One region of the Brevibacillus aydinogluensis genome, then DNA from elsewhere that is predicted to be linked to it. Evidence: riboswitches for the same ligand, from Rfam matches in the RefSeq annotation. Region 1 holds a riboswitch; each other region holds the start of a gene.

Region 1 (7,996 bases):
TCGGCAGTTCCCGGTCTTTTGCCTGATTTTTCACCGTCTTGGCCAGATTGTGGTTGACGAAGTCGGTCAGCACCAAAATCATGTGGACGCCGGTCGGGATTTTCACGCCGGTTTGCGAGCTTTTCCGGCCGGTCACGTGATGAATCTCGGTAAATCCTTGATTTTGCAAAAAATCAACGATATTGCCCAGGCGGTCACCGCCGATGACGAGAATGGACGACATGGTAATTCCCTCCTACTTGAATGGTTTGCTGAATCGTTGTATGTTGTGTCTCGCTTGTTTTCTAATTGATAATGAATCTCACTATTATTGATAAATATTATCATTCCCAATTAGCTTTGACAATACTCTCCGAGGTAACATTTTTGTGTCAGCAGAAATACTAAGACCGATCCTGCATTGTTCTTGCCCGGTGCCTTTTTCCAGCGATATGATATAATGAAGAGACACTTACCAGTGAGGAGGTAGCGTTGGGTGCAAGAGATGTCACAACTGCACGCCATATTTACCCGCACCAGCGGCTTTATCGAGCGCTTCATGGGCATCATCCAGCCGATTATCGACGCGGCGCAGGATGAACACACCCGCCTGTACTATCACCACATCTTGGAGGAAGAAGAACAGCGCCTCGGCCGCCTGAACGAGCTGATTCCCTACCTCGACTCCCTCATCGACGGGGACAAGGCGAAACAACTGAGCGATCGGGAGTTTTCCCGCCTGCTTTCCGACATAAATCTGGAACGGTTCGGCCTGCACAACTTCCGCGAACACCTGGAACTCTCCCTGTACGAGTTTCAGGACGAGGAGACGCGCAGTGTCCTGAGCAGCATGCGCGAAGCGACCCAGGAAGATTACCTCCGCGTCAAGGAGATCATTGCCGCGCTGAGCGAACGCTTTTCCGACGACGACCGCCGTCCTGACCTGACCGACCATGACGAGGGGCACGACATTCACCAGGTGGATCACCTGCAGGCTTCCGCGGCCCAAATCGGTTCAGCACACGCCGGAAAAGCACCGGGAGCCGCACATGCCGTTTCCGCCCCGGCAGCCAAAAAAGGATTGACCGTCGGCAGTTTGAAGGGGTTGTAAAGGGCCGTTTCTTCTTCATCATTTTTGAACGAATTGGAGGTAGCAACGATGGACAAGCTCCGCAAGTTTCCCGACTCTCCCTTGACGAAAGACGAGTGGCACCAATTGGACGAGACCGTCGTCGAGATGGCCCGCCGCCAACTGGTCGGACGCCGCTTTATCGATATCTACGGACCGCTTGGCGAAGGCATCCAGACGATTACCAACGACATTTACGAGGAATCCCGCTTCGGGGGCTTAAGCCTGCGCGGCGAATCCCTGGAGCTGACCCAGCCGAGCCGACGGGTCAGCCTGACCATCCCGATCCTGTACAAAGACTTCGTGCTGTACTGGCGCGACGTCGCCCAGGCCCGCACCCTGGGGATGCCGCTGGACATGAGCGCCGCAGCCAATGCGGCCGCAGGATGCGCTCTGATGGAAGACGACCTGATTTTCAACGGCTCCAAGGAGTTTGATCTGCCCGGCCTGATGAACGTCAAGGGGCGCCTCACCCACTTGAAAAGCGACTGGATGGAATCCGGCAACGCATTTGCTGACATCGTCGAGGCCCGCAACAAGCTGTTGAAGATGGGACACAGCGGCCCGTACGCGCTGGTCGTCTCTCCGGAACTGTACTCGCTGCTGCATCGCGTCCACAAGGGGACCAACGTCCTGGAAATCGAGCACATTCGCAATCTGGTGACCGACGGGGTGTACCAATCCCCCACCATCAAGGGACGCACCGGCGTGCTGGTTGCCACCGGCCGGCACAATCTGGACCTGGCAATCGCCGAAGACTTCGACACCGCGTTCCTCGGCGACGAGCAAATGAACAGCTTCTTCCGCGTTTACGAGTGCGTCGTGCTCCGCATCAAGCGGCCGAGCGCCATCTGCACGCTGGAAGAAACGGAGGAATAAGTACGGGGAGGCACTTCCGCCGAAAACAAGAAGAGTCCTCATCACAGAGGACTCTTCTTTCGTATGAGAATCACGTCTTTTCAGCTGCTGTTGCACGGTCTGCTGCCTACTGCGTCACGACGGCGGTGTAGGCGGCAATGGCGCTGTCCAGCCGGTCGATGGCCAGCTTGGTATCTTCCCTGTTCAACAGGGTGTAGTTGAGCCGCATCGTGTTCACCTGCGGCTCGGCTGCGTAAAACGGGATGCCTGGTACGAACGCGACGCCTTCCCGCACGGCCTGCGCGAGCAGTTTTTCCGAATGGATGTGTTCCGGCAGCTTCACCCAGAGGAACATGCCTCCCCGCGGCTTGTTCCAGGTAATGCCGCTCCAATTCTTGCTGGCCAGCAGTTGGTGCATCCATTCCATCCGCTCCTGGTAGGCGGCACGGATCTTGCTGATGTGGGCGTCCAGATCGAAGCGGGACAGCAGTTGATGCAGCGCAATCTGGTCAATGGAACTGGAGTGCAGGTCGACGGCCTGTTTCGCTCTGACCATCGTCTGGATCACCTGAGCGTCTCCGATCGCCCAGCCGATCCGCAGCGCCGGCGCCACCGTTTTCGAAAAGGTGCTGGTGTAGACGACCGCCGAACCTTCGGGGTGCTGATCCAGCGAGAAGATGGTCGGATACGGCGCCTCCCCGTCAAACTGAATCTCGCCGTACGGGTCGTCTTCCAGGATCAGGATGTTGTTGTCGCGGCACTGGCGCAAAAGGCCAAGACGCCGTTCCAGACTCCATACCTTGCCGGTCGGGTTGGCAAACGTGGGAATCACATAGGCCATTTTGGGACGGTACTGGGCGATCTTGCGGGCCAGATCCTCCATGTCCATGCCCTCGTCGTCCCCCTCCACCGGAATAGCGCGAATGCCGCGGAACTGAAACAGCTGCAGAGCAGCCAAATAGGTGGGGTTTTCTACCAGCACGACGTCGCCTTCGTCCAGATAGACGCGACAGAGCAAGTCGACGGCCTGCTGGGAGCCGGTGGTAAGCAGCATGTTTTCCACGCCCACGTTCATGTTCTTTTGTTTCATCCGGGATGCCACCCACTCGCGCAGCGGCAGGTACCCGTCCGTCAGACCGTATTGCAGCGATTTCGGCCCTTGACTGAGCGCGCGGTCAAATGCAGCCTTCATTTCTTCGAGCGGAAAAAACTCCTCTGCCGGCAGTCCGCCAGCCAGCGACAGCACCGGGGTCCCCTGCGTCAATTTCAGAATTTCCCGCACGGCCGAGGAGCTCAGTGCGCCAACCGATTGTGAAAAAGCGTACTCCATGTTCCGTTCCCCCTTGATTGAGTTTATCCTTGTTGTATCACTCACGCCGGGAGAAGTCCAATCTATGCTTGCTATAGACGGAATAGGTTTTGGCTATTGTTCTCTTGGACAAGCAAAAAAGGAAGCGTAAACCGCTTCCCGTCTCATTCTCTGGATCGTGTTCGTTTGTATCGCGCGCCAGGGTTCAGGGTTCGGGTTCCCTATGCGATGCGAACCACCCGGGCATTTTCCGTCTGCGGCAGGAATGACAGATCGACGTGTTCGCGCGCCACATCGAAGCCAATGTCTTCAGCAAGCAACAGCGCTTCTTCACGGAACGTCGGCGTGCAGCTTCCTTCGTTCAACTGGCACAGCCGCTTCAAGCGCTTAAGCCGCTCCGCCATCTTCTCCGCGCGCATCACCTCGTTGCGCAGGTCACACACGTTTACGTGCACCGCGTCGGCGATCATGCTGATGTCATTGATATGGACAATGAGCCGCTTGCCCTCCTCCGTGACAAAACCGAGCGAGCAAAACTGTGCGCCGGACATCTCCAACCGTGTGAGCACGGCGTTGGCAAACTCCTCGCCGGACCGCAGGCGAATCAGACCCGCTTCTACGGCGCCGCCTATCTTGCGCTCATTGGAGATGACCGTATACATGTCCGTATATCCGTTGATCTGGTAGCGCATGATACCCTCCTGCCGAACAAACGTGATCATTGAGATCAATTATCATTACCACACCCATCGTATAATGAAAATCATTATCTGTCAATGCTGAGAATGATTTTTACTGAGAATGGATTTTTTTGCATGGGCGCGTCATTCGTGATCGCGCCCGCCGCGCTTTTTTATAGTATTCGCCCGCCCGGTTTTGGACTATGCGGCACTCGCCTATTTTGGGCGGGGCCCATCCCGGACGCGGCACTGCCCCGGCCTCCGCCTCGCTTCCCAAAAATCAAACCGCCAGGGCGTTTTGCGAACACACTGGCGGTCAGTTCTCAATCACATGAACGATATATTGCTAGTTGCACGGGGAGAAAATACCCAAACGCTCAATCCGCGCCACTGCTTCCGCCAGCCGCTCTTCGCTGGCCAAAAGCGCTGCGCGCACGTACCCTTCGCCGGTGGGGCCGAAACCTACGCCCGGTGCGACAGCGACATGGGCTTTTTCCAACAGCAAGTCGGCAAATTCGGCAGAGGTAAACCCTTTCGGCACCGGCAGCCAGGTGAAAAACGAGCCCTGCGACGGTGCCGCCTCCCAGCCGATGCGGTGCAGGTTGGAAAACAGCGCGTTGCGCCGGCTTTCGTAGACGGCCACCAACTCGCGGACACACTGCTGGGAATCGGTCAGCGCCCGGACCGCCGCCATCTGGATGGCGCCGAACAGGCTGCAGAAGTAGTGGTCCTGGATCAGGTTGATCAGCCGGACCAGTTCCCGGTTGCCGACCATCGCGCCGACGCGCCAGCCGGCCATGTTGTACGTTTTGGACAGCGTGTAAAATTCCACGCCCACTTCTTTGGCTCCCGGCACCTGCAGGAAGCTGACCGGCTTCTTGCCGTCGAAGCTGATCGCTCCGTAGGCGAAGTCGTGACAGACGACGATTTCGTGCTTGCGGGCGAAGCGGACCGTCTCTTCGAAAAATTCGTACGGCGCATTGACCGCGGTCGGGTTGTTGGGGTAGTTCAGGAACATCAGCTTGGCTTTGTCCAGATCCTCTCGGGCCAGCTCGCCGTAGTCCGGCAGGAAACCGTTCGCGGCGCGCAGCGGCATCATCACCATCCGCCCGTCGGCGATGGCCACTCCCGACCAGTAATCGGGATAGCCGGGGTCCGGCACCAGAGCCACATCGCCCGGATTGAGCAATACCTGGCAGATTTCCACCAGTCCGGTCTTGCTGCCGAACAGGATGGCCACTTCCTCTTCCGGGTCCAGATCGACGTCAAACTCCTGCTTGTACCAGTGGGCGACAGCCCGTTTCAGTTCCACACGACCGCTGAACGGCGGGTACTTGTGGTGAACCGGACGGGCAGCATGTACCTGCAGTTCCTCGACAATGTGCGGCGGCGTCGGCAGATCGGGGTTGCCCTGCCCCAAGTTGATTACGTCATGGCCGGCGGCGATGGCCTTGTTCACTTTCGCCACCAGCGAGGCAAAAAACTGCGTCGGCAGACGGTCAATCATGGCGGACGGTTGGATGCGCATCAGTCTCTCGTTCCTTTCCCTCGGGTAAATCGTGCAGACGTCGGCGGCTAAGCAAAAAGCCCCTTTTCCTGTACAGAAAAAGGGGCAGATCGACATCTCCACGTTCTTATCTGTCAGGAATGCTCCTGCTGGAATTGGCACAGCATCTGCACAGGCAGATCCGCTGCCGGGCTTCATCGGGCCAGTCCCTCCGCCTCTCTTGATAAGGTGATTGCATGCTATTCAGTTTCGTTTGCAGTCTCGTTCCATCCCAGCAGCATCCGGCGGGTCAGCGACCGTGTCGCCCCCCGCAGCGACGTCCCTGCAGGGCCGCCGCAGCATTCCGACTGTGCTGGTTGGATATCTCTTTCATACTACTTGAGCAAGCGAACAGTGTCAAGATGTCGGCTGGACGTTTACCTTGGCGCCGTCTTTCAGCAGCGTCTGTCCGCGCACGACGATTTGCTCGCCTTCTTTCAGCCCTGCCTTTACCTCCACCAGATCGCTGGATTCGATCCCGGTCTGCACTTCCACTTTTTTCGCCGTGTCTCCCTCCAGCTTGTAGACGAACCGCTTGCCGTTCTCGTCAAAGACGGCCTTGAGCGGCACCACCAGCATGCTGTTGGTTTGCTGATGCGCAAACTGGATGCTGACGACCATGTCCGCCTTTAGCGAAGCGTCCTGCTTGGCCAGGGCAATTTCCACCGGATACGCGCGCAGCGTCTGATCCATCACGGGACTGATCGCGCTCACCGTGCCGTCCAGCTCCTTGGAGATGGCAGAGATTTGAATCTTCACCTTGTCCCCTTTTTTCACTGACGTTACTTCCTCTTCGGAGAGGTTTGCCTTGACGATTAGCGGATCGGTATCCACGATGGTGACCACTGGCGCTTGCGGCGAAGCCATTTCCCCTACCTGGCCGTTGACGGCGGAGACGAAGCCGGAGATCGGGGCGGTCACCGTCGCGTTGGCCAACTGTTCACGCGCGTTTTGCAGCGAGATGCGGGCCTGTTCCACGGATGCCTGAGTGACGGCCACTCCCGTCTGCTTTTCAGCCATCTCCAGCGCTTCCTTGGCGTTGGCATACGCCGTCTTCGCATTGGTGAGGGCCGCCTGTGCCTGTTCCAATTGCTGCGGTGACACCGCTCCCTGTTTGAACAGGTCAGACATGCGCTGGTAGTCGCGTTCCGCGTCCCGCAGCGCCTGCTCGGCCTGCACCAGACCGTTTTTCGCCTGCTGCAGCCCCTGGTCGGAGGCGGCATTACTCTGCTTCAGGTTGGCTACGGCGAGATCGTACGCCGCCTGCGCCTGCTGCACTGCATTCTCCAGATCCGTTTTCTCCAGGCTGAAAAGCACCTGTCCCTGTTTGACATACTGCCCCAGTTTTACGTTCAGCTGCACAATCTTGCCGCCCACTTTTGGAGCCAAGGTGACTTCCTTGTTGGGGGCCAGTTTCCCGGTTACCCCCGCGCGCGTCGACACGCTTCCTTTTTTCACTGTATCGACTTGTACCGGCACCGGCTTGTTATCCGTTTGCGTCTGCTGCGTGGCCGCATCCGGAGCCGTACAACCTGCCAGGGCAACTGCCAAGGCCAGCAGCAGCCCAAGACTTCCCTTGTTCATCTTCATACCGTGTAGCCTCCTATCCCAACGTCGGCATTTCCTGGCCGGCCGCTTTTTTCTGCTTGCGTTTTTCTTTGCGATTGCGCCACTTTTGCCCCAGATCGTCAAACCAGGTGTAGACGACCGGAATCAGCACAAGCGTGATCAGTGTGGAGAAACTGAGACCGAAGATGACGACGACAGCCATGGGCGCCATCGATTCGTTCCCTTCCCCGCCGCCAAAGGCAAGCGGCATGATCGCCAGAATCGTCGCAAGTGACGTCATCAGAATCGGACGCAGACGGATCGGACCCGCCTGGAGGATGGCCTCGTTCCGCTCCACGCCCCGTTTGCGCAATTGGTTGACGTAGTCGATCAAGACGATCGCGTTGTTGACGACAATCCCGATGAGCAGGATGTACCCGATCAGCGCCGGAACGCTCAGCGGATAGCCGGTCGTAAGCAGGCCCACGACCACGCCGATGAACGTCGGCGGGATGGAGAACATGATGACAAACGGTGTAAACAGGGATTCAAACTGGCTGGCCATCACCATGTAGACCAGCACGATCGACAGAATGATCGCCAGTCCCAGGCTGCCGAACGACTCGGCCATCTCCTTGCTCTGACCGCCGAATTCCAGCGTGTAACCGTCCGGCAGTGACAGGGCGTTCAGCCTGGCCATCACGTCATTGGAAACCGAGTTCAGGTCGCGTCCGACGATTTCGCTGCTGATCGTTACTTCCCGCGACTGATTGGAGCGTTTGATCAGCTGCGGCACGTCCTTTTTGACGATCTCGGCGACAGACGAGAGGGCGACCTGCGCGCCGCTCGCCGTCGGGATGCGGAGCTGTTGCAGGTAGCTGATGTCGTCCTGATACGACTTGGGCAGCATGATCTTCACGTCAATCTGGTCATCCCCCGTCTGGTAG
Region 2 (7,996 bases), 1.4 Mb from region 1:
GAGCTTGCCGCCGTCAGGCTCGATTGCCGCCGCCAACAGCGGAGGCAGCGCCAAGGGCAGCGGATAGACCAGGAGGGAAAACGACAGCGGGAGCGAAATCGGGTCCTGTTCCTCGCCAAACACAGAGAGCGTGTCCGCCTGGGCTTCCGTCAGCCACACCAGGCCGCGCTTGTGCGGGGTGATCGTAAACGTGCGTTCCGCGCTTGTCCTCAGCGGCAGGTCCAAGCGGAAGCGAGCTGTACAGCGCTGTCTGTTTGCTGTCACCTCATCCGCTCCCTCGACTGTCACGTGTTTGGGAAAGGACAGAGAGATCACCGTGCCGGGCAGCGGCAGCCAGGAGCGGTTGTGCAGCGTGAAACGGATGGTGACGGGCATCCCCTGCATCACCCGGCGCAGGTCAGCATTCCACTCCAGCCGAACCCAGCGCGGCAGATTGGCCCGCCACCAGCGGTGAACCAGCGTCATGAAAAAGTAGAAGCCGCCAAACAGCCAGAGAAAGCGGCTGCCCGAAAACAGGGCAAACAGCAGGCAGAGAAACCCCAAGACGTGATACACCTGTCTCGTGCTCATGTGTGGATCACACGCCTTCTTCGACCGGAGCCGCCACGCTTTTGAGGATGTCGTCGATCACTTCCTGCTCCGTCACGTGCAGTTCCGCTTCCATTGACAGGCGGATGCGGTGGACGGCCAAAGCGGGAAACACGGCTTTGACATCGTCAGGCAGGACGTAGGTGCGCCCGTCCAGGTAAGCGGACGCCTGCGCCGAGCGCAGCAGAGCGATCATGGCGCGGGGGCTGAGACCCGTTTCCACGGAGCGGTGGTGACGGGTGGCTGCCGTCAGATCGATGATGTACTCCTCCACGGCGGGGCTGACGTGCACCGCTGTCACGTCCCGCTGCATGGCAGCGATCTCGTCGACGGTGATCACCGGCTTCACCTGCTCCAGCGGTGAGCCTGTCCGGAACCGCCGCAGGATCTCCCGGGCGTCTTCCCTGCTGCCGTAGCCAAGCGACAGGCGGAACAAGAAGCGGTCCAGCTGCGCTTCCGGAAGCGGATAGGTTCCCTCTGATTCGATCGGGTTTTGCGTGGCGATCACCAACAGCGTCGGCGGCAGGGGGAGTGTCACCCCTTCGATGGTTACCTGCCGTTCTTCCATGCATTCCAACAGGCCGGATTGCGTTCGCGGCGTGGCCCGGTTGATCTCGTCAGCCAGAAGCACGTCGGCGAATACCGGTCCCCGACGCAGCTCGAACTCGCCGGTCCGCTGGTTGAACACGTGCAGCCCGACCACGTCTGAAGGCAGCAGGTCAGCGGTAAACTGCACCCGGTTGTAGGTACCGCCGATCGCCTGGGCGAGCGTTTTGGCCAACACGGTCTTGCCCATGCCGGGCAGGTCCTCCAGGAGCACGTGGCCGCGGGCCAATAGAGCCGTCACAAGCAGCCGGATTTGCGGCGCCTTGCCGACAATGACGCGGTTGATGCTTTCCAGCAATGTGTCCAAAGGACGATGGATCATGCGGACGTCTCCTTTATCGGAAAATAGGGCACCGGTAGTTCCAGTATGGAAGGTATTATACAGCGCGACACCTTATTTTGCCAAATCTTCATAAAATTTTTGGGGTTTGATAAAATCGCAGGGAAACGAGCGAGCCGAAAATCCCGACAAAACGTAATTCAATAAATAATAGGTAAAGGGGCTGGTGCTTTGCGGATAAAGAAAGTGCTTTTCGTGGCTTTGGTCGTCTTGATTTTGATTGCTGCTCTTGTTGGCATCGTCGTGTACCATTTCTTTTTCTCGATGTCCAATCTTCCAGAAGGGACATTCATCAAGGAATCGGCTTCGCCTTCAAATGAATACGTCATCAAACTATACCTTGTTGACGGCGGCGCTACTGTTTCTACAGCGATCAGGGGTGAACTGGTAACAAGTACAGGGGAAAAACGCAATATCTATTGGGAGTATCGCGTTGATACAGCATCTATTGAATGGAAGGACGATCACACTGTTGTTATTAACGGTCATTCGTTAAATCTTTTAAACAATGACGTGTATGACTGGCGAAGGCAATAGAGAGAAGGAGAATCCCGATATCACCATGATGTAATCTTGCGCCCGAATGTGGAAAATCCGGCGTCCTGCAATAGAAAAACAGCGAAGGGGAACTCCCTTCGCTGTTTGATGCAAACGAACGCGGACGCTCGCCATCCTTGGACGCTTTGCGCGCGACGGGCGCCCGTGCGTTGACCTGTCTCGTACCTTAGCCAACCTGCTGGGGTACCGCCTGCTTCAGCGCCTGCTCCAGATCGGCGATGATGTCGTCGATCGCCTCCGTCCCGATGGAAAGGCGAATTAGGCCCGGGGTGACGCCGGCAGCGAGCTGTTCCGCTTCCGTCAACTGCTGGTGGGTGGTGCTGGCCGGATGGATGATGAGCGACTTGGAATCGCCGACGTTGGCCAGATGGGAGAACAGCTTGACCGACTCGATCAGCTTTTTCCCTTCGGCGACGCCGCCGCGCACGCCAAACGTGAGGATGGCTCCGGCACCTTTTGGCAGGTACTTTTGCGCCAGGCGGTAGTGCGGATCGCTCTCCAATCCCGGATAGCTGACCCACTCCACGGCGGGATGTGCCTGCAGATAACGGGCGACGGCCAGAGCGTTTTCACTGTGCCGCTCCATGCGCAGATGCAGCGTTTCCAGCCCCTGCAGGAACAAAAAGGCGTTGAACGGCGCGACAGCTGCCCCGATATCCCGCTGCAGTTGAACCCGGGCCTTGACGATGTACGCCAGCGGGCCGAACGCTTCCGTGTAGACGATGCCGTGGTAGCTCGGGTCGGGCGTGGTCAGGCCGGGAAACTTGCCGCTGCTCCAGTCGAACTTGCCGGAGTCAACGATGATGCCGCCGATGGCCGTGCCGTGTCCGCCAATGAACTTGGTGGTGGAGTGCACGACGATATCGGCCCCGTGGTCAAACGGACGGCAGAGGATCGGGGTGGCAAAGGTGTTGTCTACGATCAGCGGAATTCCGTATTCGTGAGCGACCGCGGCAATCGCCTCGATGTCGGCTACGTCTATGCGCGGGTTGCCGATCGTTTCGACGAACAGCGCTTTTGTCTTTTCGTTGATTTTGGATCGGAAATTGTCCGGATTGGACTGGTCCACGAAGTGAACGGTGACGCCGAACCGCGGCAGCGTGTGGTAGAACAGGTTGTAGGTGCCGCCGTACAGGCTGGTGGAGGCGACGATTTCGTCTCCGGCCTGGGCGATGTTGAGGATGGCAAAGGTAATCGCCGCCTGCCCGGAGGAAGTGGCCAGCGCCCCGACACCGCCTTCCAGCAGGGCGACCCGCTGTTCAAACACGTCCTGGGTCGGGTTCATGATACGCGTGTAGATGTTGCCCGCCTCTTTCAACCCGAACAGGTTGGCGGCGTGCTCCGTATCGCGAAACACGTACGAAGTCGTCTGATAAATCGGCACCGCGCGCGAGCCCGTCACCGGGTCAGGCGACTGTCCACCGTGCAGCGCAATGGTTTCCGGCTTCCACTGACGTTGATCCGACATGGTCATCTCTCCTTTTTCCTGCATGAAAATGAATGGATAAAAAGCGAAGCCTTCTTCCGGAGAGAAAGAAGGCTTCGGTCATTCCGAATCAAGCGGCCGTTTCATCTCTCAGAATCCGGGATTCTGCAGGAATTGGCACCATGCAAGCAGGATGCTTGCCGGTTGCCGGGCTTCATTGGGCCTGTCCCTCCGCCGCTCTTGATGAAATCGAAAGATTTTGCAAATTGTGCTTACTTGGTATTATAGGGGGGCCGCCGGGTTTGGTCAATAAGAATTTCCGGGTAAGTCAAGGGGATTTGTTGTGATTGCTTTTTGTCCTGAATCACGGCGGCTGTAATGAAAAACGCCCGAATGCTTTCTTTCGGGCGTTTGCAGACCACATACCTATAAGAGGGAATTATCCTGAACATATGCTTTTTTTACACGGGGCGGCTTTACTTGCTTCCGGAAAAGAGTTAGATAAAACTTTTTCGCCCAGAATATCGACGTTGTGTCTATATATCTGTACATAAGATATGAACCAACCATCATAAGCGGGAAGGACAGGAGAAAGCTGATACATACACTGACATTATAGGAGAAACTGCCGTTCAACAGAGAAAAAATATAACCAGACACAGAACATAAGATCGTAAAATGCAACAGGTACAGCGAAAATGAGATGTTTCCCAAAAACACGCAGATGGGGGAGGATAAGATCTTTTGAATACCAGTAGAAGCCAAGATTGCGATCATGAGGAAAAAAGCACCCCAAACATGGTTAAACTTCATCGGATCATATCCCATAAAAGAGACGTCGAGTAATGCGTATATGGTATTGGATGTATCGATGTAAGGATAAGATCCCATATACAACCCCAAAATCCCTGTTAGTAAAGGTATATAAGGTTTTTGAAACACGTGCAGCGTACGCTGGTGATTGTGATATACATCGCAGAGAAGCAGGCCTAACACAAATGCAAGATAGTAGGAATGACGCAACATGTAGATCAGCAAGAGATAGGCTACGTAGCGGTAAGGAGTATCTCTGCACACAATCAACATTGCAAAAATGAGATACGACCCGATCAGTTCGTAATTCATGGTCCATAAAACAGGATTATAGTCAGCGTTGCCGAGAAAGAACGTGTCGAAAAATGCAGTGCGAACCATGGTGACAAAATCATGGCTAAGCGCATGGTAATGTGTTGTCATATCTGTATACGTGATGGGCGAGACTGTTTCAAGAGAAAATCCGTTTAGAAGAAGGATGATGTATACCAATAAAATAGAGAAAAACACAGGCAGTACAAGCCGAAAGTATCGTTTCACCGTGCTTTCTATGACGACATCTACCCTTCTCGTTTCCCAATATTTATAGCTTAATACGAATCCACTTAATACAAAAAAAATACAAACGGAAAAGTTTCCGTTATAGAAGAGATTGAATGGTGTTTTGCTTAACCATGCTTCAAACTGGTTATGCATCATTTCAGGACGCAAGGTGAAAAGAGAAGGGTAAAATACCTGCACAAAATGAGAGATGACCACGACCACTGCAGCTGTCCCACGTAATCCATCGAGAAACGAGATTTTTTTCATATAATCCTCCGTATCATAAACACTCGCTGGATGAAAGCTGAAAGTATTTGCAAAAACTAACAATTCTCTACTTGAATGAAAAATCCTCCTAAATCTTCAATAGAATACCACCAAAACTTTCTGTTATTGACAATATATTGAACCGCATTCAAAAAATGTAAAAGATAGGGTACAATGTACCTGGATTAAATTCCAAATAATGTATGAGGAGTTGGGAGAATGAAGAAAATGCTTTTTACCGTTGCGTCCCTAGGCCTTGCACTTTCATCCCTTGTTAATCCTGTTGTTGCATCAGAAAGTCTTAGCCAGAAAACAAATAAAATTCAAGAGTCTATAGGTATTCAAGAAATTGCGAAAGATTGGAGCCGATTCTTCGTTTCGCAATATGGTACTTATGTGATTAACGAAACATTCACACTAAAATCTGGAAGTGCAAATGCAGGTGTGTGGGCTACGAATAGTAGTTGTGATGTTTCGGTTTATCTTGATCAGCTAGATTCATATGGAAACGTAAGGAAAAGTATTAATCTGGGACGGGTTTCTGTTGGGAAAGGCCAAACTGGCTATACAAGTCCCAATGTTGCTGTAGACACAGGAACCTATAGAATTAGGGTCTATGGATACATCCCATCTGATGGAAAAGTTGCTATTTACAATCATTGATCATTGATGAACTGGAGACCTTCGGTATACGAAGGTCTCCAATTATTAATTTAATAATTAAGAGTAGTTAACACCCTTGCCGCTGCGCTAGATTTTTCAATAAGAATTTGCAATAGCATGTAAGGCAAACTAACTGGGCTGAAGCTTTTTTGTCGACTTTATTAAATGCACAGGACGTCTCCTTCAACTCTGTAGCTGTCTCCTGTCTTAAAGTAATTTAAATCTCTCTGAATTTCGTTATCGTTGGGTTATCCGGTTCATCATGAAATGCATCTGTTCTGTTACTGTTGCCTGTCACTGTTCTTACGACTCAGAGGGGGGACTTAACTTCACAGGAATGTCATGTACGAACACAGCCGCCGGTATGGTATGATGGGTGACGGTATGGAATCCATATTTATGAAGATACAGGAGGCTTGTACATATGGCGGAACAAGGGGTAAAGGAAATCACGCCGCGGGAGCTGTTGGAGAAGCTGGCTGCGGGAGAGAAGGTGCAGGTTATCGATGTGCGCGAGTTGGAGGAGTGGAATGCGGGCCACATCAAGCAAGCCAAACTGATTCCGCTTGGCTTTTTGCCGCATCGCGTCGATGAGCTGGACAAGGAGACACCGGTCGTGCTGGTCTGCCGCAGCGGCGCCCGCAGTCACATGGCCACCCAGTATTTGCAGGAATTGGGCTTCGATGCGGCCAACATGGTGGGCGGCATGCTCGCTTGGCCGGGGGAAACGGAAGCGTAACGTATCGGTGCAGAGATAAACGCGCGTGATCGCCGTTTGGCAACAGCGCGATCAGGAAGAGGAGGCACGTGATATGAGCGAAGGCAAAGTGTCGTTCTGGCAGCGCTACTGGTTTGCCGTGCTGGCCGCCGTGCTGGGAATGCTCGTCGTCGGTGTATTCGGCTACCAGTACTGGCAAAAAAGTCAGATCCCCGTCATGAAGCAGATAAACGACTTTGCGCTGGATAACATCGACGGGTCCACATTTACCCTGTCCGGAACCAACGGCAAGGTTCGGCTGGTGGAGTTCATCTTTACCCACTGTCCGGATATCTGCCCGGCCACGACGTTTAACATGGCCAAGATGCAGGAACAGCTGAAGGCCAAAGGGCTGTTCAAAGACAAGGTGGCGTTTGTGACGATCACCTTTGACCCGGAGCGGGATACGCCGGACGTGCTCAAGGAGTACGCCGACAAGTTTGGTGCCGATCTGAGCGGCTGGTACTTCCTGCGCGGCGATCAAGCCACCGTGGAAAAAGTGACCAAGGACTTTGGCATCGCCGTGCTGAAACAGCCAGACGGTTCGTTTGCGCACACCGCCGTCATGTTCCTCGTCGACAAGGACGGCAACATGCGCCGCGTGTACGGGATGGCGTCCAAAATGGATATGGACAGCATGTTGAAAGACATTGAGCTGTTGGCTGATTAGTCAGCCATTCGGGAGTGCTTCTGCCGGAAATCAATATTCGACAAAACCCGCCCAAGCCGGACCTGACGTGTTCAGTCCCGGGGCGGGTTCAACTGTTTCATGGACGGTTCCATTCAAACATCACGGGTCTCTTCGTCACATTGGCTGTTCAGCCGGTCTCTTCCAAACGGATGGCGATGACCTTCTCCGTCTGCTTGTCAAACTCGATCCGCACGATAACGGCCCACATGCGTCTGCCCTCCCGGAGCAGCAGCTTGAACGTCTCTTCCCACGTAGCAGGCGTTTTGCTCGTCCGCCCGACATGCAGGTAGTCGACAATTTCCGCTTGCGGGTACGTTTTCATCGTGTGTTCGATCGCGAGCCGCCCCCATTTGGCGTAGGGAGGCTGCGCAGAGGCCGGCAGGGCGTGGAGGAGCAGCAGCACCGCCGCGTATGCAGCTATCCAGCCCCGTCGGTGCAATCGGTCACGCATCAGGGCGCACCTGCCTCTCCGTAGTAAATGTCCGCAGAAAATATCGCTTGAGCGGTAGTGTGCCCGATTACCGGCATCATACTCGCTGCAGCCAGGACCACCAAAGATAATAGATAGACCCTGCGCCCTTCGGCAGATGGCGGTTCATGAGGGCTCTTTTTTTGCTGCCGGATTCTTTTCATGATCCGGTAGCAGAATGCGGGAAAATGGCAAGACTGGATGAAACGAAGGCGATCCGATGTGATACAATAAAAGGTGGCATGCATTGGTCGGGTTTCCAATAACACATGCAC
Region 3 (7,996 bases), 1.4 Mb from region 1:
CTGGGTGACGGATTTGCCTGTCAAACCTGAGTTTGCCAGGAACTGCTGAATCATGGCGATCACGGCCGGGTTGGAAAGCACCTTGATCGACTCCGCCACCTTGGGATTTTTCAATTGGGGAAACGCACTGCTCAAATGAGGAAGCAAGGGCAGCAGGTCTTCCAAGGAGAGCTTGGGTTTCTCCGGCTCCACTTGGACCGGAGCCCTCCGCCGCCGGCCAAAAATCGACCCCCGCCTGCGAGGGACCGGCTGTACCTTCAAGCGGTTGAGCGTCTCCTTCATCTCCTGCAGTTCACTCCGCACCTGGTCCATTTCGCTGATGATCTGTTCTTTGCTGGTGTATTGAGCATCGGCCAACTGGTTCATTTTCTCAAGCAATTGCGCGAGGGAGACGGTGGTTTTTTTCTTGCCTTTCGTCTTCTGAGCGATAGTCTCACCTCCCCCGCTATTTCATTCGCTTCTTGATGTTGTTTAAATCGCCCAGCTTTACACCCTTTTGGGCCAGCTTGTTCATCAGGCTGTTGACGTCCTCCGTTCGAGCCATCCGCCGAAACTGTGCCACGTACTGATCCAATTCCTGCTCGGTAAACGACTTCCCGAACTTTCTGCCCAGATCGCGCATCACTTCCTTCAGCCCTGCGTCTGTCTTCAGCTTATCTTTCGGTATGGACCTGACCAGGTTCAGCAGCTTTCCAAGATCCACGGCTTCTCCCCCTTGGTACGGTTTATTCCTTGTTACTCTATGACCAAAGAGGCTCGGGGGATTGGTCGATTGTCCCTGTCGGATGAAAAAAAGAAGAGAAGCACACGCATGTGCTTCTCGGTTTTGCCCTTATTCAAAGGAAGCCCATTTCCAGTCGACGTTGCCAAGATCGCTGATGACAACCCCTTTGAGGTTCTCCTTTTGCACCCAGGAGTGGGTGTAGTAGTAGATCGGGATGACGGGCATTTCGTCCATGAAGATGGACTCGGCCTCGGCCAGAATCTGCTTGCGCTTCTCCGTATCATTTTCCATGCTGGCCTGATCCAGCAGCTCCTTGAACTTGGGATGTTCCCAACGGGTGTCGTTGTTGCCGCCCATTTTTTCCTTAAACAACTCCAGGAAGTTGATCGGGTCGTTGAAATCACCCAGCCAGCCCTGGCGGCCGATTTGGAATTTGCCTTGGTGCAGGTCTTCGATGTACACCTTCCACTCCTTGTTTTCCAACCTTACATCGACGCCCAACGCTTTTTTCCATTGATCCTGGATCGCCTGGGCGATTTTTTGGTGCCCTTCTGTCGTGTTGTAGGAGAGGGTGACCGTCGGCAGCTTGGTGATGCCCAGCTCCTTCATGCCTTCTGCCAGCAGCTTCTTGGCAGTCTCCACGTCGTTGTCCTTGAAGTAGCCGTCCTTGTTCAGCGCCATGGTCGGCGGTACAGCCCCCATCGCCGGAAGTTGACCGGCCTGCAATACGTTGTCGATCAGGGATTGACGGTCAATCGCGTAAGCAAATGCTTTACGGATTTTTGCATTATTAAACGGAGGTTGCTCTGTATTGAACTTATACCAGTAGACACCTGCGATGGTCTTGTTGTGCATCTTCCCGGATTCTTTCAACATCGGGATGGCGTCCGTCGGCAGTGCACTTATCGGCGCGCCGGCCCAGTCGAGCTCGTCGCGTTCAAACATGGACAGTTCGGTGTTCTCGTCATCTACCATGGAGAACTCGATTTTGTCCATTTTTACCACGTCTTTATCCCAGTAATTTTCATTTTTCACGAGCACCAGCTTGTTCTTGTGCTCCCATTCCGCCATCTTGAACGGACCGTTCCCCACGTGGGTGCTCGCCTGCATCGCCCAGTTCGGGTTGGATTCAACCAGCTTCTTGTTGACCGGGAAATAGGTCGGGAACGCCGTCAGTTCCTTGAAGAAAGGCGTCGGCCTTTCCAGCTTTACTTCCAGCGTCTTTTCGTCCAGCGCCTTGACGCCGACGTCCTCCGCTTTCGCCTTGTTCTTGTTGTACGCCTCTCCGTTCTTGATGTAGTACAGCTGATACGCGTAGGCTGCTCCGGTCTTCGGGTCGAGCGCGCGCTTCCAGGCAAACTCGAAGTCGTGCGCGGTCACCGGGTCGCCGTTGCTCCACTTGGAGTCGCGCAGATGGAAGGTGTACGTGAGGCCGTCAGCCGATACGTCGATTTTTTCCGCCACGGACTCGTGCGGCTGACCGTCCGCGCCGATCCGGGTAAGCCCGTCAAATGTTGCCCGAATAATGGCCGAAGAGGTTGTATCTTCGGAAAGACCCGGGTCAGCCGTAGGCGGTTCGGAGTGCAGGTTCAACCTCAGCACCTGCGAGCCGGTTTTCTTCGCTTCCTCTGCCTGGGACCCCTGGCTTGGGTTGTCGGAATTGCCTCCACACCCTGCGAGAGCGGCACCGAGCACGAGGAGTGAACTCATCGCAATAAAAATATTCTTTTTCATGCCACTTATCCCCCTTGTCTAAATCTTTCCTCAAATATACCTCTATATATGTTGTTTTTAAACAAGTTTTACGTTGATTTAATAAAATTTTATTTATTTATAAAAAAAATCGTCGGAATGATAAACATTCATGCAAAAGTGGACGGCAAACATAAAAAACGCCCGAATCAGCCGATTCGGGCGTCAGAGGAGGGACGGCCTTAGAATGCCGGCACAACCGCTCCTTTATACGTATCCTCGATGAACTTTTTCACATCCGGCGAGTTCAGCTCTTTCGCCAGCTTTTGGATGGCCTCGGAGTCCTTGTTATCCGGACGTGCTACCAGATAGTTGGCGTACGGAGAGTCCTTGTCTTCAATGATCAGTGCGTCTTCGGTCGGCACCAGTTTGGCTTCCAGCGCGTAGTTGGTATTGATCATCGCCAGATCCACTTCTTCCAGAACGCGCGGCAGCATGGCTGCTTCTACTTCTTTGAACTGCAGGTTTTTCTTGTTTTCGACGATATCTTTTACGGTGCCTTTGATGCCAACGCCGTCTTTCAGCTTGATCAGGCCGTTTTTCTCCAGCAGGGCCAGCGCACGGCCGTTGTTGGTCGGGTCGTTCGGCAGAGCGATGGTTGCACCGTCGGCCAGTTCGTCAATCTTTTTGATTTTCTTGGAGTAAGCACCAAACGGCTCGATGTGCACTGCCACCACCGGCACCAGGTTCATGTTTTGGTCTTTATTGAACTGCTCCAGGTACGGAATGTGCTGGTAGAAGTTGGCGTCCAACTGTTGTTCGTTCAACTGCACGTTTGGCTGTACATAGTCGGTAAATTCCTTAACTTCCAGGTTAATGCCCTGTTCTTTCAGTTTCGGCTGGATGAATTTCAGAATTTCAGCATGAGGTACAGGCGTAGCGCCCACTTTCAGGGTGATTTCTTTTTGTTCGCCCCCGTCCGAACCGCCAGACGCATTCGGAGCGGTTTCGGTTTTCGTGCCGCATGCCGCCAGAGACAGTGCCAGTACAGTCGACAGAATGGAAACAGCCCATTTTTTCACAGATGATTACCCCTTTCTCTTTCATATTGTTGTCTTTATGGTAAAGATCTTACTTGCGGCTGAAACGGATTACCAATTTGTCTCCCAGCGTTTGCAAGATCTGAACCAACACCAGCAAAATCACGACAGTAACAATCATCACATCGGTCTGGAACCGCTGGTAACCGTAGCGGATGGCCAGGTCGCCCAGTCCGCCGCCGCCGATCACGCCAGACATCGCCGTGTAGGAAACAAGCGCCACGGTGGTAATCGTAATGCCGGCAATCAACCCCGGACGGGATTCAGGCAGCAGCACGTTCCAAATAATCTGCCACTTGGACGCTCCCATCGACTGGGCCGCTTCGATCACACCGCGGTCCACTTCCCGAAGCGACGTCTCCACCAGTCTGGCGAAAAACGGAGCCGCCCCGATCACCAACGGCGGAATCGCTCCCTTGACCCCCAGCGAGGTGCCGACCAGGATTTTCGTCAGCGGAATCAACATGATCATCAGGATGATAAACGGCACCGAACGCAGCACGTTTACGACAAAGGAAGCAATCGTGTAAAAGACGCGGTTTTCCAAAAGCTGTCCCTTGGAGGTGAGAAACAGCAGGACGCCCAGCGGCAGTCCGATCAGGACGGTAAACAGCGTCGAAAAGCCCAGCATCGTCAGTGTATCCAATGTGGCCTTGCCGATTTCCGCCACATCGACGTTTTCAAACGTCAGTCCCATGTTACATCACCTCCACTTCAAGACCGCGCTGGCGCAGGGTTTCGATCGCGCGGCTGTTCTGCTCCGGATTGCCGCTCAATTCGACGACCAGCTGGCCGTAAGGTGTATCTTTCATCCGCGAAATCGTACCCTGCAGGATGCTGAACATCGTGCCGGTCTCCTGCATGGTCTGGAACAGGATCGGCTGGTACGTCTTTTCGCCCAGGAACGTGATGCGCACAATCGTCTGGTCGCCGGCCGCCTTTTCGTGAGCCACCACTTCCCGCAGCTCGGCGGAATCGGCCACCTGCTCCACGAACTCCCGCGTCGTCGGATGCTGCGGTTTGAGGAACACGTCCAGCACCTTGCCTTCCTCGACGATGACACCTCCGTCGATAACGCCGACACGGTCGCAGATGGAGCGGATGACGTGCATCTCGTGCGTAATCAGGACGATGGTCAGGCCCAGCTTGCGATTGATGTCGAGCAGCAGGGCGAGGATCGAATTGGTCGTCTGCGGGTCGAGCGCGGACGTCGCCTCGTCACACAGCAATACTTTCGGATCGCTGGCCAACGCGCGGGCGATCCCGACACGCTGCTTCTGCCCGCCGGAGAGCTGGCTCGGATACTTGTCGCGGTGTGCTTCCAGGCCGACCAGTGTGAGCAGTTCGTTTACCTTTTTGTCAATCTCCGCCTTGGGCCGCTTGGCCAGCTTCAGCGGAAAGGCCACGTTCTCCGCCACCGTGGCCGAAGAGAGCAGATTGAAGTGCTGAAAGATCATGCCGATTTGGCGCCGCTGCTCCTGCAGCTTGCGGTCATCCAGTGTAGTCAGGTCGACGCCGTCTACGATTACGTGACCGGATGTCGGACGCTCCAGCATGTTGATGCAGCGAATCAGTGTACTTTTCCCGGCACCGGAATGTCCGATGATGCCGAAGATTTCTCCTTTTTCTATGGTCAGGTCAATCCCCATTAGTGCGGGGACCGTCTTGCCCTGTACCGTGTAGTTTTTGCGCAAGTTTTGCAAGCGAATCATCCGGTTCACCTCCCTATACGGAACAAACCCCTTTTTCAGCATGAAAAAGGGGTTTGCATCGATATCCGATCACATCCACCCTTCTCATCTCTCAAGATTCTCCGATCTTGTAGGAATTGGCACCGCGACACCCATCTGTGCGATGAGCCGGTTGCCGGGCTTCATTGGGCCTGTCCCTCCGCCTCTCTTGATAAGAAGAATTTCTCCGTATATGCTGTTTGTTTGTATTTTCGTTGATACAAATCGGATTATATTCCATTTAAAAAAACGATGTCAATGGAAAATTAAAGGAAAAGTGCAGGGCGATCTGCCCGCTTGAAGAGAGCCTCAGCTCTGCTTCCCGTCCGTTTCCCCCGCGGAATTGGCTTCCGGTTGGGCTTGCAGTTTTTCCTGAACAAAAGCCTGAACACGTTCCACATCAGGAATAAGGACAGCACCGGCGCGATTGGATTCGCTGAACATCCCCATTGGCGGAAGCTGATACTGACCGGGCTGTTCGGTGTTCAGCGTCAATCCGAGCGAGGCCAGCTTCAACATGTCCAGAGAGCTGATGTTGGTCTGCACGTACGGGGTAATTTCTTTCAAAATGGACGGCAGTTGGATCAGCGTGGTGCCGCTCTTCATCTGGTCGGCCAGCGCGGCCATCAGCTTCCGCTGCCGCTCCGTCCGCGTGTAGTCGGACGTCGCGTCGTGACGGAAGCGGACGTATTGCAGCGCCTTGGAGCCGTCAAGCCGCTGCAGCCCTTTTTTCAGATCAATATCGTACATGCCCTTGTCCGTAGGGTCGCGGTACCGCATGTTTTTCTCCACGTACAGCTCCACGCCGCCGACAGCGTCAATCAGATGCTTGAAGCCCTCGAAGTCGGTGATCACATACCGGTTCACCGGCAGCCCGGTAAACTGGCTCACGGTTTCCATCGCCAATTCCGGCCCGCCTTCGACAATTGCCGCATTGATTCGCGCATGTCCGTGGTCGGGAATCTCTACGTAGGTATCGCGCAAAATCGAAAACAAGTCATATCGTTTCGCAACCGGATCAATGCTGAGCAGCATCATCGAATCGGAACGGGGCAGCGCGTTGCTGCGCATGCCGCGCCGGTCAACGCCCATCAACAGGATGTTGACGCGCTCCTTGCCGTCCCACGTGGGAATCTCCGCCGCCTTGGTCGCGCCGCCGGCGGGATGGTCGATTACGTTTGGCTGTTGAATGTCCTCGGCAAATTGATACAGCGAATATCCGTAGTACCCCCCTGCCGCAGCGACTGCCACGATCAGGAGGAGCAGCATTCGTTTCAAAAAGCGCATATGGAAAACGCCACCTTTGTCTCTTTCAGATAATATACTCCCCACTTTGTCTAGTATACTCGAATCCGGTCGAAGGCGGGCACCCTATATTTGGCTGGAATCTTGTTATGTAGGTGCGCATGTGACCTGGCGATGCTTGAATAAAAAATGACACCTCCCTGCTACACGCGGATGAGGTGTCATCACAAACATTGGGCTATGCTATTGTTAAACAGATTGACTGGGCCATCCTGTCACACAGGGACAGCCTCCAGCATTGAGACGGCTGCAGACGTCGGAATGATCCGCTGCAGTTCAAAGCCCGCTTTCCGGAAAAGCGTCCGGAACTCCGCCTCGGTCCGTTCCTTTCCCGTAGCCATGATCATCATTTCCAGATCAATCAACATGGACGGATGCGGTTGATTATTGGCCGGAACGACCATCTCGATCACCAGGAGCTTTCCGTCTTCCCGGATGGCCCGTCGGCAGTTGCGGAAAATGGCAACGGCTTCCTCGTCGTTCCAGTCGTGGATAATGTTCTTCATCATGTACAGATCGCCGCCTGCCGGAACCGATTCAAAAAAGCTGCCGCCGATACACGCGCACCGATCCGCAAGCCCGGCCTCGGCAATGTGCCGCCGGGTGCCCTCAATTACGGCGGGAACGTCATAGATCGCCCCTTTCAGCCCCGGATAAGCATTCAGGATGGCGGTCATTAATCGGCCGTGACCGCCTCCCACGTCGATCACCTTGTCATATGGGGAAAAGTCGTACGCCCGCACCAGCGCCGACGCCATCCGGTTGGACATGTCCGACATGGCCTGGTTGAACTGCTCACCCGCATCGGGATGACGCTCCAGGTACGCAAAAACGCCCATGCCGTGCACGTCCTGAAATGCCGATTTGCCCGTTTTCACCGTATACATGATGTTGCTCCACGCGTCCCGATGCCATTTTTCCCCCATCATGATCGCCATGCCGCGCAGGCTGTTCGCTCCTGACTGCAGATACGAACCGAGCGGCCCCAGTGCAAACCGCTGCTCACCTTCCTCCCGAAACAGCCCGATGCCGCACAGCGCCCTCAAAATGCGATGGAGCGACGGGGCATGCGTCTCGGTCGCCTCGGCAAGCTCGCCGACGTTCTTCGGCCCATCCGCCAGCAGATCAGCAATTCCCAGCTTGGCGGCAACATAGATGGCCTGCTGCACCCATCCCCCGGTGATCCATTCCATGACCCGATCGGCTAACGCCTGTTGTAACTGTGACTTCTTCTCGTTTTGCATCCTGTCTCCCCCGCTCTATGGATTTTGTCTCACTGCCAAGGGTATTCAGGCACGTACAATAAAATTCCAGTTCATTCAAATAATAACGCTCTTTTCCATTTTGGAAAAGAGCGTTTGTCTCCGCGGTTATCTCCACAGTTAAAACTTCAGCTCCGGCAGCTGGTACCACTCGCCGGACATCCATTCGCTTGCCTTCCAGCG
Region 4 (7,996 bases), 930 kb from region 1:
GTGCCAAAAACAAGGAGCAGGTGATTGAGAACGTGAAAGCGGCAGAATGGAAGCTGCTTCCTGAAGATGTCGAGGCATTGGCTGGCATGACCAAGTAACGATTCGCAAAAAAATAACGAGAACTGCTTGTGCGAAATGGCTTCTGTGTCCTGCAGAAGCCATTTCGTGTAGTCGCAGAAAACGCAGATGTTGATGCCATCACACTTCCGCCGGGATTGCGTTGTATTTTTTCGAAAGGGCGTTTTCCAAAAACATGGACGACACTTTCCGAAATTTCGGAATGATCCCGCCAATACGAGTGTTTCGGTCACGACCGCGGAACACGTAGAATCCTGCTTGCGACAAGTTTTTGCAAAAAGTTCGACAGTTTGGCACAATCCCTGCATTAATGATGAAAGCGATTTCATCCATTTGTCTTGGGAGGAGTGCGAAACGTGAGCGTATGTGAATCGATTGAACAGGCCCTGGCTGGCATCACAGACGGGGCGACCATCATGGTGGGCGGTTTTGGCCTGGTCGGCATCCCGGAACATTTGATCATGGGCCTGTACGAAAAAGGGGTGAAGAATCTCACCGTCATCTCGAACAACTGCGGCGTGGATGACTGGGGTCTGGGGATTCTCCTGCGGAACAGGCAGATCAAAAAAATGATTTCGTCCTATGTGGGAGAAAACAAGGAGTTTGAGCGGCAGTTTTTGTCCGGAGAGCTGGAAGTGGAACTGGTTCCCCAAGGGACGCTGGCGGAGCGAATTCGCGCAGGGGGCGCCGGCATTCCGGCCTTTTACACCCCGGCTGGCGTCGGCACCCCCATCCAGGAGGGCAAGGAAGTCCGCACGTTCAACGGCAAGGAATACGTACTGGAAACGGGGCTTCGGGCCGATTTTGCCCTGGTGAAAGCCTGGAAGGGAGATAAGCTGGGCAATCTCATCTACAACAAGACAGCCCGCAACTTCAATCCGATCATGGCCGCTGCCGGGGCGATCACCATCGCCGAGGTGGAAGAGTTGGTGGACGTGGGCCAACTGGACCCGGACGCCGTTCATACCCCCAGCATTTACGTGCAGCGGATCATTCGCTGTGAGAACTATCAGAAACGCATCGAAAAACGTACGGTGAGAAGCTAGGAGGGAGCTGTCCTGATGTTAACGCGAGAACAGATTGCCAAAAGGGCCGCGCAGGAAATTGAAAACGGTTTCTACGTCAACCTGGGAATCGGGATTCCCACACTGGTCGCCAACTACATTCCGGCGGACAAACAGGTCGTGCTGCAGTCAGAAAACGGGCTGCTCGGAATCGGACCGTATCCGACGGAAGACGAGGTGGACCCGGACTGCATCAACGCCGGCAAGGAGACGATCACGATGATTCCCGGCGCTTGTCTGTTTGACAGCGCGGAATCGTTCGCGATGATTCGCGGCGGCCACATCGACGTCGCCATCCTGGGCGCGATGGAAGTCTCCGAGCGGGGGGACCTGGCCAACTGGATGATCCCGGGCAAGATGGTCAAGGGAATGGGCGGCGCCATGGACCTGGTGCATGGAGCCAAGAAGATCGTCGTGATCATGGAGCATGTAAACAAGTACGGCGAGCCGAAAATCCTGAAAAACTGCCGCCTGCCGCTGACCGGCAAAGAGGTGGTTCACCGCATCATTACGGATCGTGCCGTCCTTGACGTCACGCCGCAGGGGTTGGAACTGGTAGAGGTAGTTGAAGGCTATTCCCCGGCTGATATTCAAGCGCGTACCGAGCCTGAGCTGATTGTCTCCCCCAATCTGCGCGTCCTGTCATCCGCTGCGTTGTAACGTAGCGGACGGGACTCGGCGTTTGGGTGAGGGGCAGGAAAGGAGAATGGTATGGTTATCGAAGTGTTGGCGATTCTCGTCTCGTTGGGACTCTTGATGTTTTTTGCCTACCGCGGCTATCCCGTCATCGTATTTGCGCCGATTTTTACCCTGTTGGCCGCTGTTCTGTCGGGACTTGCGCTGATGCCCAGCTACACGGAGACGTTCATGACCAACGCCGCCAACTATGTAAAATCGTTCTTTCCCGTCTTCCTGTTGGGCGCGATCTTTGGCAAGGTGATGGAAATGAACGGAGCGGCCGCATCCATCGCCCAGTCGATCGTTAAGGCGCTCGGTTCCAATCGGGCGATTCTGGCTGTCGTGCTGGCCTGCAGCATTTTGACCTATGGCGGCGTCTCGCTGTTCGTCGTGGCGTTTGCGGTGTACCCGTTTGCCGCCGCCATTTTTCGCGAGGCCAACATCCCAAAACGGCTGATTCCGGGCGCGATTGCCCTCGGCGCGTTTACCTACACGATGGATGCGCTTCCCGGTACGCCGCAGATTCAGAACATCATCCCCACCAACTATTTTGGGACCGATGCGTACGCCGCTCCGCTGGTCGGGATCATCGGTGCCGTCATGGTCTTTAGCGGCGGCCTCTTCTGGCTGGAGCGCAGGCGCAAACAGGCAGCCGCAGCCGGCGAGGGATACGGAGAAGGCCACATCAACGAACCGGAGCTCAACCGGGAGCAAACCTACATGAACATTTGGCTGGCCGTGCTCCCGTTGGTGCTGGTCCTGGTGTCCAACTACCTGTTCAGCAGAGGGTTTCTGAGCGTGGAGACGTGGTACGACCCGCAGCTTTTGAAGGACAACTACAACATTGACAAGGTGAAGAACGTCGCCTCCTCCTGGGCGCTGATCATCGCCTTGAGCATCGGCATCCTGGCTGCGGTGCTGATCAATCTGAACCAGGTGAAAACCAAGCTCGCCTCCGGTTTGACCACCGCCGCGATGGGGGCTCTGCTGGCCATTTTCAACACGGCGTCCGAGGTGGGATTCGGCAACGTGGTTAAAACGCTGCCCGGTTTCAAGCTGATTCAAGAATGGATTCTCGGGGTCAGCAGCCATCCACTGGTTTCCGAAGCCGTGGCCGTCAACGTGCTCGCGGGGATTACCGGATCGGCGTCTGGCGGCATGTCCATTGCGCTGGAAGTGATGGGAAAACAGTACCTGGAGCTGGCGCAGGCGGCCGGCATCAGTCCGGAGCTTCTGCACCGGATCGCCTCGATGGCTTCCGGCGGGATGGATACCTTGCCGCATAACGGAGCCGTCATTACCCTGCTGGCAATCACGGGGCTGACGCACCGCCAGTCCTACAAGGACATTTTTGCGATCACTGTGTTGAAGACGCTGACTGTCTTTATTCTGGCAATCGCCGCTTCGCTTTTCGTCTAGGTCCATCCTGCAACCGGGGCGAAGTCGTTTTGGGTACCAATTGGTAAGAAGGAGTGTGTCATCGTGAACAAGCTGCTGGAAGGAAAAGTCGCACTGGTCACCGGTGCAGCAAGCGGGATCGGATATGAAATCGCCCGGACGTTTGCCCGGGAAGGAGCCAAGGTGCTGCTGCTGGACCTCAACCGGGAGGCCGTGGAAAAAGCGGCCGAGCAGCTCAGGGGCGAAGGGGGGAAGCCCTGGGAGCAGGCTGTGACGTGACGGATGAAGGCCAGCTCAAGGCGAGCATTGAGAAGAGCGTGGAGACGTTTGGCCGGCTGGACATCCTGGTCAACAATGCGGGGATGCAGTTTGTGTCGCCGATCGAGGATTTCCCGACCGACACATTTGAGAAGCTGCTCTCCATCATGCTCACGGCGCCGTTTATCGCCATCAAGCACGCCTTTCCCGTCATGAAGCGTCAGGGACATGGGCGGATCATCAACATGGCCTCGATCAACGGACTGATCGGGTTTGCCGGGAAAGCGGCCTACAACAGCGCCAAGCACGGGGTGATCGGCCTGACCAAAGTGGCCGCTCTTGAGGGAGCCGCCCACGGCATCACTGTGAACGCGCTGTGTCCGGGGTACGTGGACACGCCGCTTGTGCAAAATCAGTTGGCCGATCTGGCAAAGACCCGCAACGTCCCGCTGGAACGCGTGATGGAAGAAGTCATATACCCGCTCGTCCCGCAGCGGCGGCTGCTGTCTGTGCAGGAAATTGCCGAATATGCCGTCTTTCTGGCAAGTGACAAGGCCAGGGGTGTGACGGGGCAGGCCGTGGTAATTGACGGCGGGTATACGGCACAGTAAGACCGCTCGCCTTCCCGTCTGCTGCCGCCGTCTCCACACCCGGGCCCCGGGTGCCAGGCAATCATTCAGGCTGTCGACATCGTCGGCAGCCTGGTTGTTTTCCCGGAGAAAAAGCCACGCACGCTACGAGTTGGTCGCCATGATGCTGAGCGGCCCCGTTTCGCTGATAATCGGCTCCAGGTCGAACACCGAGATGGGAAACATGGGGAAGCCCACGTAATACGGCGTGATCTCGTACAGTTGAAAATAGATGACGAGCGCCTTGTCGGCCACGTAGAAATCCTGGTCGGGTCTGATCGCCTTGAACGGCTCCAGGGTGGGAATATGCCGATTGGCGATCTGTGTTTTGATGTTGTCTGACAGCACCTTGACATAGTCGCTGCCCGGTTTGAACAGGTCCCGCAGGGAAAAGACTTGCCCGGTCTGCACATCTGCTGTGAGCGACATCATATAGGTCATGCCGTGGGCCATCGGAGGCGTGTAGGCGTAGTTGTTCAGGGTGACGCTGAAGATGCCTCGCTGATTGTTTTTGATTTCGTAGCTTCCCTGCATTTCCGTCGTTCCCGGCACCTGGCTTTCATGCTGCTGGTTGATCAAATCCTGCACGTACCGCGACAAGGTTTGGTTGATGTTCTGTTCGGCCTGTCGATTGGCCAAACCGGCCACCTGCGGGTAATAAATGGTTACGTTCGGGCGGCTGATCGTGCGGGTCAGCACGGTGGTCGGCAGTTGATTCATTTCCATGGCGTTCCCGTTCCCTTCTTGAGAAATGTGATCCTGCTTTAGCCTATTCGTCAGAGGGGCCAAATGGTCATGGCAAACCGCGTTTCTGATTCGGCGGAACTACGGGCGCGTTAGAACTTTTTTCACATGTTCTCCATGATCCCAATAGAACTTGGAAGATTTTTCAGGATATAATGACAAAAGAATGTTGTATTCACCATAGCAGTAAAGGAGGAAATTATGCTTCAGACCATGTTTCAGTTGGTCCGCAACACCTTGACCAACAAAGAGGGCTTCATGATTTTTATTCTCTGGAATCATCTGTGGCTGGCCGGAATCATCGCGTATCAGGAAGACGTGAACTTCTGGAAGCTGACATCACTGGGCCTGCTGATGACACTGATTGTTTCACCGTACTACTTCATCCGCAAAGGCAGTTACGTGATTCGCTACCTGGTCGCGATCGGCTTTATGTATTACTCCATCGCATTCGACCACTTTACGTCTTATCCGGAGACGGCGTTTATTTCCTTTATCGTGCTCGGCTTCCTCGCGGCCTATCTGGACTGGAAGCTGGTCGTCTTCGCCGGGATTGTCCAGATCGCGGCAACATTTGTCGGGTTTTACACCGGTTTCTACGACATGTTCGATGAAGGTCGGACAGAAGTGAATCTGATCCTGCACCTCGTGTCTGTCGCATTGATGATCGTCGGCTTGACCTACCTGTGTCTGGCCGGACAAGCCTCGCTGAACAAAGCGGAGACGGCGAGGCGGGAAGCAGAGGAAAAAGAACAGCGGCTGGCGGAGCTTTTGGGCCACATCCGCATGGTGACGGAACAGTTGGACCGCACGTCGGAGCACGTGCATGAGCACGCGGAGACGACCAAGCGGAACACGGACGAGATGATGGTTGCGTTCCGCGAAGTGGCCACGGGGATGGAGGCGCAGGCCAACTCCACGGTGAAGATCGAGGAGGAAGTCCAGTCGATCGACCACGAGATCGTGGCGGTCAACGAACAGGCCAACGCGATGAAGGCGGAGGCCGATCAGAACAACCGCCGCCTCACCGAGAGCATCGGCATGATGAACGAGCTGTCGCATCAGATGGAGCAGATCGTGCAGGCGGTCAATGTGGCCTCGTCCACCATCCGCGAGCTGAATCGGCAGGCCAACCGGGTGGAGGAGATCGTGCAGACGATCAACCAGATTGCGACCCAGACCAACCTGCTGGCGCTCAACGCGGCGATCGAATCGGCCCGGGCCGGGGAACACGGACGCGGCTTTGCCGTGGTGGCCGACGAGGTGCGAAAACTGGCCGAACAAAGCGCTACCGCTACCCAGGAGATTGCCGAAATCCTGCAGTCGCTGCACAAGGAGAGCGAAAACGCCGTGCGCCACATGAGCAACGGGGAATCGTCGGTGGCCAAGGGACAGGAGCTGGCCGTCCAGACTGTCACCTCGATCGAGACGGTTCGGGCCGGAATGGAATCGTTCCTGCAGGCCGTCGAGCACGTGCGCTCCAGCATGGACAGGGTAAAGCTGCGCTCCGGTGAAGTGGCCGCCGAGATGTCGACGATTACGGCTGTGACGGAACAATCGGTGGCCAATCTGGAAGAGCTGTTTGCCACGGCGGAAAATCAGCATCAAAAGGTGCGGGAAATCACGGAAGAACTGGGCGAACTGAACGCGCTGTCGCGCAGATTGCAGCAGTCGTTTCGAGACCAACAAACATAATGTTTTGAAATGACAAAAAAATCATTTGCAATGTAAGAACCTTTTGCTAGAATTAGAGACATTACAACTGGATAGCGGATTCACCTTACCTTATCAAGAGAGGCGGAGGGACTGGCCCGATGAAGCCCGGCAACCACTGTACCCCGGTACAGAAAGGTGCCAATTCCTGCAAAACCCTCGGGTTTTGACAGATGAGGAAGAGGTTGGCGCAACTTGGCAAACTCTTCCTCTAGGAAGAGTTTTTTTCATACCATCATCAGGTGCGCCTTCCTGGGAAAAGGGGGAATATATCGAACGTTTATGGTGTATGTTTACTAAAATATTCGTGTTTTGCCTTGAAACTTTCGAAAAAAACCCGTAAATTACCGGTATGGGAGTAAAAAACTTTTTTACTAGATAGGAGAGAACAGCATGAAAAAGTACCTGTTGGCATTGACGACGTTTGCCGTACTGTTGGCCGGATGTGCGGCGGGAGGCGGTGCACCGGAGGGACAAGCCGGCGGCCATGAAGGCGCCGAGAAGAAGCGGGTCGCGCTGATCTTGCCGGAGAAGATCGGGGTCAACCCGTTTTTCCAGCAGATGGACGAGGGTGCCAAGAAAGCGGCGCAGGAATTTGGTGTCGACGTCAAAACCATCGAGTCGACCGACCATTTCGCCATCGAGGAGAACATCCGCGCGGCCGTGTCCGAGCAATACGATTTGATCATTACGTCGTCGTTTGAATCGGAGGATGCGCTGAAAAAAGTGGCGGCGGAAAACCCGGACCGCGTGTTTGCCATCATCGATACTGTCGTGGACTTGCCCAATGTCAGCAGCGTGGTATTTCGCGAACATGAAGCCTCCTATCTGATGGGAGCAGCTGCCGGCCTGGCGACCAAGACCAACAAGGTGGGGATCGTCGCGGCGATGGACATTCCGCTTTTGAAAAAGTGGACGGTCGGCTTCCAGGAGGGACTGAAGGCGACCAATCCGAACGCAGAGGTCTTCGTCAACTACGTCGGCAGCTTTAATGACCCGGCGAAAGCCAAGGAGCTGGCCCTGCTGCAGGCAAACAAGGGAGCAGACTTTGTCTACGGAGCTGCTGCTGTCGGCGACCTTGGCGTGTTTGAAGCAGCCAAGGAAAAGGGCTTCTACACCTCCGGCCAGGACGTCGACCGCACCGGCATCGATCCGGAACACATCGTCCTGTCCCAGTTGAAAGGGACCGACACGGCCGCCTATGAAACGGTAAAGGCGTTTGTAAACGGCAGCTTGAAACCGGGCGTGCAGACGTACGGCCTGAAGGAAGACGGCGTCGGCGTCACCTACGTCACGCGCGAAAGCGAGACGCCCCTGCATCCGTTCATCGGTGAGGAGGTCATCAACAAGGTGAAAGCGATCAGGGATGAGATCGTGGCGGGTACGCGCAAGGTGCCCGATCCGCTGCAGCAGTAAACGAGACGGCGACCGACT

Evidence for each region. A riboswitch is a leader RNA that binds a small molecule or an ion and turns the genes downstream of it on or off. The one in region 1 is predicted to bind S-adenosylmethionine.
Region 2: another riboswitch for S-adenosylmethionine. It lies ahead of Q7F15_RS18635 (homocysteine synthase); the one in region 1 lies ahead of Q7F15_RS05045 (pyridoxal phosphate-dependent aminotransferase).
Region 3: another riboswitch for S-adenosylmethionine. It lies ahead of Q7F15_RS18580 (methionine ABC transporter ATP-binding protein); the one in region 1 lies ahead of Q7F15_RS05045 (pyridoxal phosphate-dependent aminotransferase).
Region 4: another riboswitch for S-adenosylmethionine. It lies ahead of Q7F15_RS00620 (BMP family lipoprotein); the one in region 1 lies ahead of Q7F15_RS05045 (pyridoxal phosphate-dependent aminotransferase).

The regions. Positions count from the first base shown of each region.
Region 1 is NZ_OY569118.1:1,059,129-1,067,124, reverse strand. It holds gene Q7F15_RS05070 (DUF2325 domain-containing protein) at 1-223, opposite strand, end outside; gene Q7F15_RS05065 (IMEF encapsulin system ferritin-like cargo protein) at 476-1,090, shown strand; gene Q7F15_RS05060 (family 1 encapsulin nanocompartment shell protein) at 1,139-1,987, shown strand; gene Q7F15_RS05055 (aminotransferase-like domain-containing protein) at 2,094-3,296, opposite strand; gene Q7F15_RS05050 (hypothetical protein) at 3,497-3,967, opposite strand; gene Q7F15_RS05045 (pyridoxal phosphate-dependent aminotransferase) at 4,302-5,483, opposite strand; SAM riboswitch class I at 5,587-5,692, opposite strand; gene Q7F15_RS05040 (efflux RND transporter periplasmic adaptor subunit) at 5,859-7,091, opposite strand; gene Q7F15_RS05035 (efflux RND transporter permease subunit) at 7,105-7,996, opposite strand, start outside.
Region 2 is NZ_OY569118.1:3,756,614-3,764,609, reverse strand. It holds gene Q7F15_RS18650 (DUF58 domain-containing protein) at 1-570, opposite strand, end outside; gene Q7F15_RS18645 (AAA family ATPase) at 578-1,516, opposite strand; gene Q7F15_RS18640 (DUF5412 domain-containing protein) at 1,730-2,071, shown strand; gene Q7F15_RS18635 (homocysteine synthase) at 2,259-3,560, opposite strand; SAM riboswitch class I at 3,659-3,768, opposite strand; gene Q7F15_RS18630 (acyltransferase family protein) at 3,945-5,141, opposite strand; gene Q7F15_RS18625 (hypothetical protein) at 5,361-5,804, shown strand; gene Q7F15_RS18620 (rhodanese-like domain-containing protein) at 6,229-6,543, shown strand; gene Q7F15_RS18615 (SCO family protein) at 6,617-7,231, shown strand; gene Q7F15_RS18610 (DUF3889 domain-containing protein) at 7,380-7,703, opposite strand; gene rnjA (ribonuclease J1) at 7,991-7,996, shown strand, end outside.
Region 3 is NZ_OY569118.1:3,745,418-3,753,413, forward strand. It holds gene Q7F15_RS18555 (hypothetical protein) at 1-366, opposite strand, end outside; gene Q7F15_RS18560 (hypothetical protein) at 446-703, opposite strand; gene Q7F15_RS18565 (peptide ABC transporter substrate-binding protein) at 833-2,458, opposite strand; gene Q7F15_RS18570 (MetQ/NlpA family ABC transporter substrate-binding protein) at 2,659-3,498, opposite strand; gene Q7F15_RS18575 (methionine ABC transporter permease) at 3,548-4,213, opposite strand; gene Q7F15_RS18580 (methionine ABC transporter ATP-binding protein) at 4,215-5,228, opposite strand; SAM riboswitch class I at 5,310-5,425, opposite strand; gene Q7F15_RS18585 (LCP family protein) at 5,556-6,533, opposite strand; gene Q7F15_RS18590 (methyltransferase) at 6,767-7,795, opposite strand; gene Q7F15_RS18595 (aldo/keto reductase) at 7,934-7,996, opposite strand, start outside.
Region 4 is NZ_OY569118.1:125,326-133,321, forward strand. It holds gene Q7F15_RS00585 (aldo/keto reductase) at 1-98, shown strand, start outside; gene Q7F15_RS00590 (CoA transferase subunit A) at 435-1,124, shown strand; gene Q7F15_RS00595 (CoA transferase subunit B) at 1,137-1,802, shown strand; gene Q7F15_RS00600 (GntP family permease) at 1,854-3,239, shown strand; partial or broken gene Q7F15_RS00605 (3-hydroxybutyrate dehydrogenase) at 3,303-4,087, shown strand; gene Q7F15_RS00610 (DUF3298 and DUF4163 domain-containing protein) at 4,211-4,831, opposite strand; gene Q7F15_RS00615 (methyl-accepting chemotaxis protein) at 5,063-6,544, shown strand; SAM riboswitch class I at 6,632-6,742, shown strand; gene Q7F15_RS00620 (BMP family lipoprotein) at 6,956-7,978, shown strand.